One region of the Cupriavidus sp. LA-1 genome, then DNA from elsewhere that is predicted to be linked to it. Evidence: riboswitches for the same ligand, from Rfam matches in the RefSeq annotation. Region 1 holds a riboswitch; the other holds the start of a gene.
What was found. Region 1 has a riboswitch for glycine ahead of ACZ5MJ_RS23035 (D-amino acid dehydrogenase). Riboswitches for the same ligand answer to the same signal wherever they lie in the genome.
Positions count from the first base shown of each region.

Region 2: it holds a riboswitch for glycine, as region 1 does, so the genes downstream of both, gcvT (glycine cleavage system aminomethyltransferase GcvT) here and ACZ5MJ_RS23035 (D-amino acid dehydrogenase) in region 1, are expected to answer to the same signal.

Region 1 is NZ_AP031388.1:855,965-860,156, forward strand. Features, by position in the region: gene ACZ5MJ_RS23030 (TonB-dependent receptor) at 1-1,240, opposite strand, end outside; glycine riboswitch at 1,449-1,547, shown strand; glycine riboswitch at 1,548-1,666, shown strand; gene ACZ5MJ_RS23035 (D-amino acid dehydrogenase) at 1,678-2,991, shown strand; gene ACZ5MJ_RS23040 (branched-chain amino acid ABC transporter permease) at 3,071-4,015, opposite strand; gene ACZ5MJ_RS23045 (branched-chain amino acid ABC transporter permease) at 4,087-4,192, opposite strand, start outside.
Region 2 is NZ_AP031387.1:3,972,297-3,976,488, reverse strand. Features, by position in the region: gene ACZ5MJ_RS18545 (UvrD-helicase domain-containing protein) at 1-764, opposite strand, end outside; gene ACZ5MJ_RS18540 (glycine zipper 2TM domain-containing protein) at 1,047-1,274, shown strand; glycine riboswitch at 1,352-1,439, shown strand; glycine riboswitch at 1,461-1,586, shown strand; gene gcvT (glycine cleavage system aminomethyltransferase GcvT) at 1,681-2,808, shown strand; gene gcvH (glycine cleavage system protein GcvH) at 2,906-3,286, shown strand; gene gcvP (aminomethyl-transferring glycine dehydrogenase) at 3,387-4,192, shown strand, end outside.

The sequences.
Region 1 (4,192 bases):
GCAACTGCTGCGGGCGGTAGTCGGCCTTGAGGTCAAGCGTGCGCCAGCCGGTGCCGTCGCCATAGGTCACGGTGCCCGGCCCGCTGCCGACGGTGCTGGCGCTGCGGCTGATGTCCTTGCTGACATCGAACAGCGACGCCACGCCCGAGAAATTCCAGCCGGTCTCGTTGCGCGTGCGCAGCGACAGCCCGTAGAGCCAGCGCGCGTCCTCGCCATTGCTCGGGGCGAACGCGTTGGCGGGAATCGAATACTGATAGCCGCCGATATTCACGGGACCGCTCGACACCACGTTGCCATTGGCATCGCGCAGGTAGCTGCCGGTGGCGCTGGAGCGGTCCTGCTGCCAGTAGGCCGCGGTGAACTGGGCCTGCAGCGTGTTGGTGATGTCGTAGCCGAGCTTGAGCTTGAGCTGGTCCTGCACCGTGTGCGTGACACCCTCGCTGTTCACGCCCATCACCACGCGGTCGCGGCCGGTCTGGTCCTGATCGAAATAGGCACCGGTGACCGGCGTTGCCCCGGCGCCCGCGCGACTGGTCGAGCGCGGCGCGGTATAGAAGCTCAGCGGCTGGCTCTTGCTGTCCTGCCGGTCGACGCTGACCAGCCACGAGAACGGGCCGACGCGGTCGCCCACATAGGCGTTGGCGTGGACCCCGTTGAAGTTGTCGTGCGTGCCGTACAGGCTGAAGCGCTGCGTGAAAAGCTGCACGCTGGCGTCACCCTCGAACTTCTGCGGCGTGCGCGTGGTGATCAGCACCGTCGCGCCGAGCGAGTTGCCGGGATACAGGGCCGAATACGGGCCGTACAGCACGTCCATGCGCTCGATCTCGGCGGCATTGACCAGCGACCAGCGCGGCGGGAAGCTGAAGTCCGAGCCCAGCAGGTTGGACAGCAGCAGGCCATCGGCATAGACCAGCCCCCGCGCCGACTGGCGCGAGCTGGTGCTGCGCACCGAGATGATCGAGTTCATATCGCCGATAAAGCGCTTGCGTACGGCGAGGTTGGGCGCGTATTTGAGGGCGTCTTCCGTATTGACCACATTGAAGTCGGCCATGCGGGTGCCGCTGATGCCGTAGGCTGGCGAGGGCGTGTTGGGCGGTACGGCCGGCGTCTCGCCGCGTTCTGACTTGGCCGAGACCACCACCTCCTGCAGCGGCTCGGGCGCGTCCACCGCCTGGGCGGCGGCAACGGCTGGGCCCATCAGCACCGCCGAGACGGCGAGTGCAATACGATTCTTCTTCACTGGAAAACCTTGTTGTCGTCTTTTTTTGGCTTGCTCCGCCTGTGCGAAGCATCAGGCGCTTCTCCCCGAGAGCGAGCGCTGACATTTTATGGGGCATGGCGGCGCGGGCCGATGCGACATAGCGACGCGGGCAGCACGTCACCCTAGCGTTTACCCGTATATCCAATGCCAGGCCATGTCACTACATTGCCCGGATTGGCGTCAAGCCAATGTGATGCAGGGAGAGACTGCCGCGGCGCCCGCCGCGGACAGCGCCGAAGGAGCAACCGCCCCGGAAACTCTCAGGCAAAAGGACCGGCATCACCAGTCAGTGCACTCTGAAGAATGCCGGACGCTATCGTCCGCCGGCATACCGAAGGAGCAAGCGCGCCCCGCCCTCGCGGCCGGGTGTCGTGAATCTCTCAGGTCCAGAACAGAGGGGGCGTCCGTCACGCATATTGCGTCCGGGCTCCCACCATCGACGTTCCTGGAACCTGCAGATCATGAAATCAATCGCTGTCATCGGCGGTGGCATCACGGGTGTCACCACGGCCTACGCGTTGGCCAAGCGCGGATTTTCCGTCACGCTGTTCGAACGGCACCGCTATGCCGCCATGGAGACCTCGTTCGCCAACGGCGGGCAGCTGTCGGCCTCCAACGCCGAGGTCTGGACCCACTGGTCCACCATCGTCAAGGGCATGAAATGGATGCTGCGCAACGATGCCCCGCTGCTGGTCAATCCCCGGCCGAGCTGGCACAAGCTGTCGTGGTTCGCCGAGTTCATCGCTTCGATCCCCCACTACCGCCGCAACACCGTCGAGACCGCGCGCCTGGCCATCGCCGCGCGTGAGCATCTGTTCGCCTGGGCGGCGCAGGAAGGCATCGACTTCGACCTGAAGAAAGAAGGCATTCTCCATATCTACCGCGACAAGGCCGGTTTCGAGCATGCCGGCCGGGTCTCGGCGCTGCTGGCGCAGGGCGGGCTGGAACGGCGCGCCGTGACGCCCGAGGAGATGCGCGCGATCGAGCCGACGCTGGCGGGGTCGTACTACGGCGGCTACTTCACCGAGAGCGATTCGACCGGGGACATCCACAAGTTCACCAGCGGCCTGGCCGCGGCCATCGACCGGCTGGGCGTGCGCTGCCGCTATGGCCAGGATGTGCGCGCGGTGAAGACCGACGGCAGGCGCGCCACCGTGACCGTGCAAGACGGCGCCGCTACGGCCAGCTCCAGCTTCGACGGCGCCGTGATCTGCGCCGGCACAGCCAGCCGCGCGCTGGCCGCGGGACTGGGCGACCGCGTCAACATCTATCCGGTCAAGGGCTACTCGATCACGGTCAACCTGACCGACGCGGCCAGCCGCGCCGCCGCACCGGTGGTGAGCCTGCTCGACGATGAAACCAAGCTGGTCACCAGCCGCCTGGGCGACGACCGCTTCCGCGTGGCCGGCACCGCCGAGTTCAACGGCTACAACCGCGATATCCGCGCCGACCGCATCCGCCCGCTGGTGGAATGGGTGCAGCAGTGCTTCCCCGGCGTCAGCACGCGCAGCGTGGTGCCGTGGGCCGGGCTGCGGCCGATGATGCCGGACATGCTGCCGCGCGTGGGGCGCGGGCGTGCGGCCTGCATCTTCTATAACACCGGGCACGGGCACCTCGGGTGGACCTTGTCGGCGGTGACGGCGGATATGGTGGCGGGGGTGGTGGACCAGCATCTTGGCGCCAAGGTGGCGGTCGCGCCGGGTGCGGCGCTGGCATTGGCGAAGGCCTGAGCCTGAGGTCGCGGATGTTTTCTCCCCTCTCCCATTTATGGGAGAGGGGAGAAAACCAGTGGCGTAAGCGGGTTTTGCCTCATCCAGGGCGTCGCCCCAGACTGCCCACAATCCCCTTGCGGAACGCCAGCACGCACACGATGAAGATGATGCCGGTTACCATCGACACCGATTCACCGAGCCCGTTGAACCACTCGATGCCCGTCGCTGACCCGAGGTAGCTGCCCAGCTCCCCAAGCTTGTTCTCCAGCGCCACCACCACGAAGGCGCCGACGATCGGGCCGGTGAGCGTGCCGAGCCCGCCCAGCAGCGTCATCAGGATGACCATGCCGGACATCGACCAGTGCACGTCGCTGAGCGTCTCGAAGCCCAGCACCAGCGCCTTGACCGAACCGGCCAGCCCCGACAGCGCCGCCGACAGCACGAAGGCGGTCAGCTTGAAGCGGTCGACGTCATAGCCCAGCGACACCGCGCGCGGCTCGTTCTCCTTGATCGCCTTCAGGATCTGGCCGAACGGCGAATGCACCGTGCGCACGATCAGCGCGAAGGCGGCCACGATGATCACCAGCGCCACGTAGTACAGCGTCAGGTCGTCCGACAGCGGCAGCACGCCAAAGAGCTTGCCGCGCGGAATGCCCTGCAGGCCGTCCTCGCCGCCGGTAAAGGGCGCCTGCAGGCAGATGAAGAACAGCATCTGCGCCAGCGCCAGCGTGATCATCGAGAAGTAGATGCCCTGGCGGCGGATGGCCAGCGAGCCCACCACGTAGCCGATCAGCGCGCCCGTGCCGGTGCCCAGGACCAGGCCGATCTCGGGCGTCACGCCCCAGACCTTCATCGCATGGCCGGCCGCATAGCCGGCACCGCCGAAGAAGGCCGCATGGCCGAACGAGAGCAGCCCGGTATAGCCGATCAGCAGGTTGAAGGCGCACGCAAACAGCGCGAAACACAGCACCTTGAGCACGAATACCGGATACGCACCGGCCAGCGGCGCGGCCAGCAGGCACGCCAGCACCACGCCGTACATCACCTGCCCTGGCAGGCGCCCCGCCACCTGCTGCTGCCGCACGCCGATTGCGGCGATAGATTGTCCGCTCATCACTTCTCCTTTCCGAACAGCCCTGCCGGGCGCAACCACAGCACCACCACCATGATGACGAAGACCACGGTGGACGATGCTTCCGGGTACAACACCTTGGTCAGC
Region 2 (4,192 bases), on a different replicon from region 1:
TCGTCGTCGCCCACCGCGGTAAACGCGGGTGCGCGCAGGTGCGAGCCGCCCGCCAGCAGCTTGAGCAGCTGGTACTGGCAGGCGTTGGTGTCCTGGTATTCGTCGACCAGAAAATAACGCAGGCGGTTCTGCCACTTGAGCTGCACCGTTTCATTGCGCGCGAACAGTTCGGCCGGCAGGCGGATCAGGTCGTCGAAATCCACTGCCTGGTAGGCGTGCAGCGTGGCCACGTAGTTGCGGTAGACCAGCGCGGCCTGGTGCTCGTCGGCATTGGCGGCCTGGGCGATCGCCGCCTCGGGATCGACCATGCCGTTCTTCCACAGCGAGATCGTGCCCTGCACGCCGCGGATCAGCTTCTTGTCGGTGGTGCCCAGCTGCTCCTGGATCAGGCCGAAGCAGTCGTCCGAATCCATGATCGAGAACTGCGGCTTCAGGCCCACGTGCTCGGCCTCCATGCGCAGGATCTGCACCCCGAGCGAGTGGAAGGTACAGACCGTCAGCTGCCTGAGCGGGATGCGCTTGCCCTCGCGCGTGGTCTTGCCCTCCATCAGCTTGCCGATGCGCTCCTGCATCTCCTTGGCGGCCTTGTTGGTAAACGTGACGGCGGCGATATGGCGCGGCTCGAAGCCCTTGTCCTCGATCAGATGCGCGATCTTCTGCGTGATCACCCGGGTCTTGCCCGAGCCCGCCCCGGCCAGCACCAGGCAAGGGCCGTCCAGGTAGCGGACGGCTTCGGATTGTGCGGAATTCAGGCCGTGGGTCATGCGGGAGTGGTTGAACAGGCGGGAATCGGGGAAAGCGGCGGCGAGTGCCGCACACGCGACATGGACGCCATGGGCGCGCGGGTTCGGCAAAGCAGACCATGCTAACACGCATGCCGGAGCCGAGTCAGTCGGCGGCTGGCGCATTCCCGGCTCCCGGAGTTTCACCGAAGTAACACTTCGTAAAGCCCGGAGCCAACCGCGCAACGCGCGCCTCTAATCAATATGCACCGATGGGCCTTGCGCCCTCCTGCATGCCCGATTGATCACACAGGAGAGCCAATAATGAGAACCCTCCAAACCCTGACTAGATTCACTCTGATTGGCGTCACCGTGGCGGCATTCGCTGGCTGCGCGGACATGACACCGAAGCAGCGGAACACGGCAATCGGCGCAGGCGTGGGTGCGGTAGGCGGCGCCGTGCTGACCGGCGGTGACGCGCTCGGCACGCTGGGCGGCGCTGCCGTTGGCGGCGTGATCGGTAACGTCACCACCAGTAACAGGCGCAGGTAGGAAAGCCGCTGACTGTGTGGCCAACAGTGCCCCCCGGGCCGCGCGTTGACAAAGCCCGGGGCCTCCCGTACATTGCGCGCATCCGACCGGGAGAGCGCGCATCGCCTGCGCCGCCGAAGGGGTATCACCCGAAAACTCTCAGGCACCATGGACTGGTCGGATCGGCATGCAACATGCACACGATGCATGCCGCACTCTGGAGAGCGGCACCCGCCATTCGTGGCGAGCGTGCCCACCGAAGGGGCGCACGAGGACCGGTTCCGCCAGGATCCGCCTTGTAATCTCTCAGGTATCGAGGACAGAGGGGTCATCCGCCGCAGCGGATTGTCACGCCACGGGCGTGACGAGCGTTGCGGCGGATGGCCCTTTTTCGTTTTCGCAAACCGAGATTGCCCCCGAGGATCCCATGACGCTCCAGGCCACGCCCCTCAACGCTATCCACCGCGCCCTCGGCGCCCGCATGGTCGACTTCGGCGGCTGGGACATGCCGGTCAACTACGGCTCCCAGATCGAAGAGCACAACGCCGTGCGCAGCGACGCCGGCATGTTCGACGTGTCGCACATGTGCGTGGTCGACCTCACCGGCGCCAATACCCGCGGCTTCCTGCGCGGCCTGCTGGCCAACAATGTCGACAAGCTGCAGACGCCGGGCAAGGCGCTCTACGCCTGCATGCTGGACCAGAAAGGCGGCGTGATCGACGACCTGATCGTCTACTTCTTTGCCGAAGACCGCTTCCGCCTGGTCGTCAACGCCAGCACCGCGCTGGGCGACATCGAATGGATCCGCGCCCGCAACGAAGCCACCGGCAGCGGCGTCACCATCACCCCGCGCCGTGAAGACGCTGCGCCCGCAGGCGTGCAGCCGCTGGCCATCGTTGCCGTGCAGGGCCCCAACGCCCGCGCCAAAGTGTGGAGCACCTTCCCCTCGACCCAGCCGTCGGACGCGCTCAAGCCCTTCAACGCCGCCGTGGTCCAGGATCCCGCCATCGGCGAGATCATGGTCGCGCGCACCGGCTACACGGGCGAAGACGGCTTCGAACTGGTGGTGCCGGCGGAAAACGTCGCCGCCGTCTGGGAAAAGCTGAACGCGGCCGGTGTGCGCCCGGCGGGCTTGGGCGCGCGCGACACGCTGCGCCTGGAAGCCGGCATGAACCTGTACGGCCAGGACATGGATATCAACACCTCGCCGCTGGACGCGGGCCTGGCCTGGACGGTGGACCTGCAGAGCGAGCGCGACTTCACCGGCAAGGCGGCGCTGGCCGCGGCCGGTTCGCGCCAGCAATTCCTCGGCCTGATCCTGCGTGACAAAGGCGGCGTCCTGCGCGCCCACCAGAAAGTGATCACCCCGGCCGGTGACGGCGAAATCACCAGCGGCACCTTCAGCCCGTCGCTGTCCCAGTCGATCGCCTTTGCCCGCCTGCCGAAGGACGTCGCCGTGGGCGATACGGTGCAGGTGGAGATCCGCGACCGCAAACTCAACGCGACTGTGGTTAAACTGCCGTTTGTGCGTAATGGCAAGGCACTCGTGAGCTAAGGGGAAAACCCGCTCACCCAACGGTCGCCCTCGCCTGCCGGCAACTGCCGGGCAGGCATCACCCAACAAGAAACGAATCTGTATCCGGAGAACCTTCATGAACTTCCCCGCTGACCTGAAGTACACCGAGTCGCATGAGTGGGTACGCGTCGAAGCCGACGGCACGCTCACCATCGGCATCACCGACCACGCGCAGGACGCGCTGGGCGACATCGTCTTCCTGGAACTGCCCGAAGTGGGCAAGTCGGTCGGTGCCGGTGACGCGCTGGCAGTGGTGGAATCGGTGAAGGCCGCTTCCGACATCTACGCCCCGGTGGCCGGCGAAGTGATCGCCGTCAACGAGGCCGCCACGGCCGCGCCGGAAAGCGTCAACGCCAACGCCTTCGACGCGTGGCTGTTCAAGCTCAAGCCGGCCAACGGCGACGACGTCAACGGCCTGATGTCGGCCGACGCCTACAAGGCCAGCGTCGGCGCCTGACGCCGGCGGCGCCGGTCCAGCCATGGACCGGCCACTGCAGACTGACGCGCGCCGTCCCGGCTGACCACCGGCCGGCGCGCCCCCCACGAGGTTCTTGCCCATGAACGCCCCGCTTCCCATGAACGCCGCCCAAGTGAACCGGCCTACGCTGGCCGAACTGGAGGCGCGCGACGCCTTCGCCGCCCGCCATATCGGCCCCGATACCCCCGAACAGCAGCACATGCTGAAGGTGCTGGGCTATGACAGCCGCGCCGCGCTGATCGACGCCGTCATTCCCGCCGCCATCCGCCGCCGCGACGGCATGCCGATGGGCGAGTTCACCGAGCCGCTGAGCGAGGAAGCCGCGCTGGCCAAGCTGCGCGGGCTGGCCGGCAAGAACAAGGTCCTGAAGAGCTTTATCGGCCAGGGCTATTACAACACCGTCACGCCCGGCGTCATCCTGCGCAATATCTTCGAGAACCCGGCCTGGTACACCGCCTACACGCCCTACCAGCCCGAAATCTCGCAAGGCCGCCTGGAAGCGATGCTGAACTTCCAGCAGATGGTCACCGACCTGACCGGGCTGGATATCGCCAACGCGTCGATGCTGGACGAAGGCACCGCCGCGGCCGAGGCGATGACGCTGCTGCAGCGCGTGAACAAGCACGACTCCGACACCTTCTACGTGGCCGACGACGTGCTGCCGCAGACGCTGGAAGTGGTACGCACGCGCGCCCTGCCGTTGGGCATCGAGGTCAAGGTCGGCCCCGCCGCCGAAGCCGCCGCGGCCAACGCCTTCGGCGTGCTGCTGCAGTACCCGGGCGTGAACGGCGACGTCAACGACTACCGCACCATCGCCGACGCCGTGCACGCCGCCGGCGGCCTGGTGGTGGCTGCCGCCGACCTGCTGGCGCTGACGCTGATCGC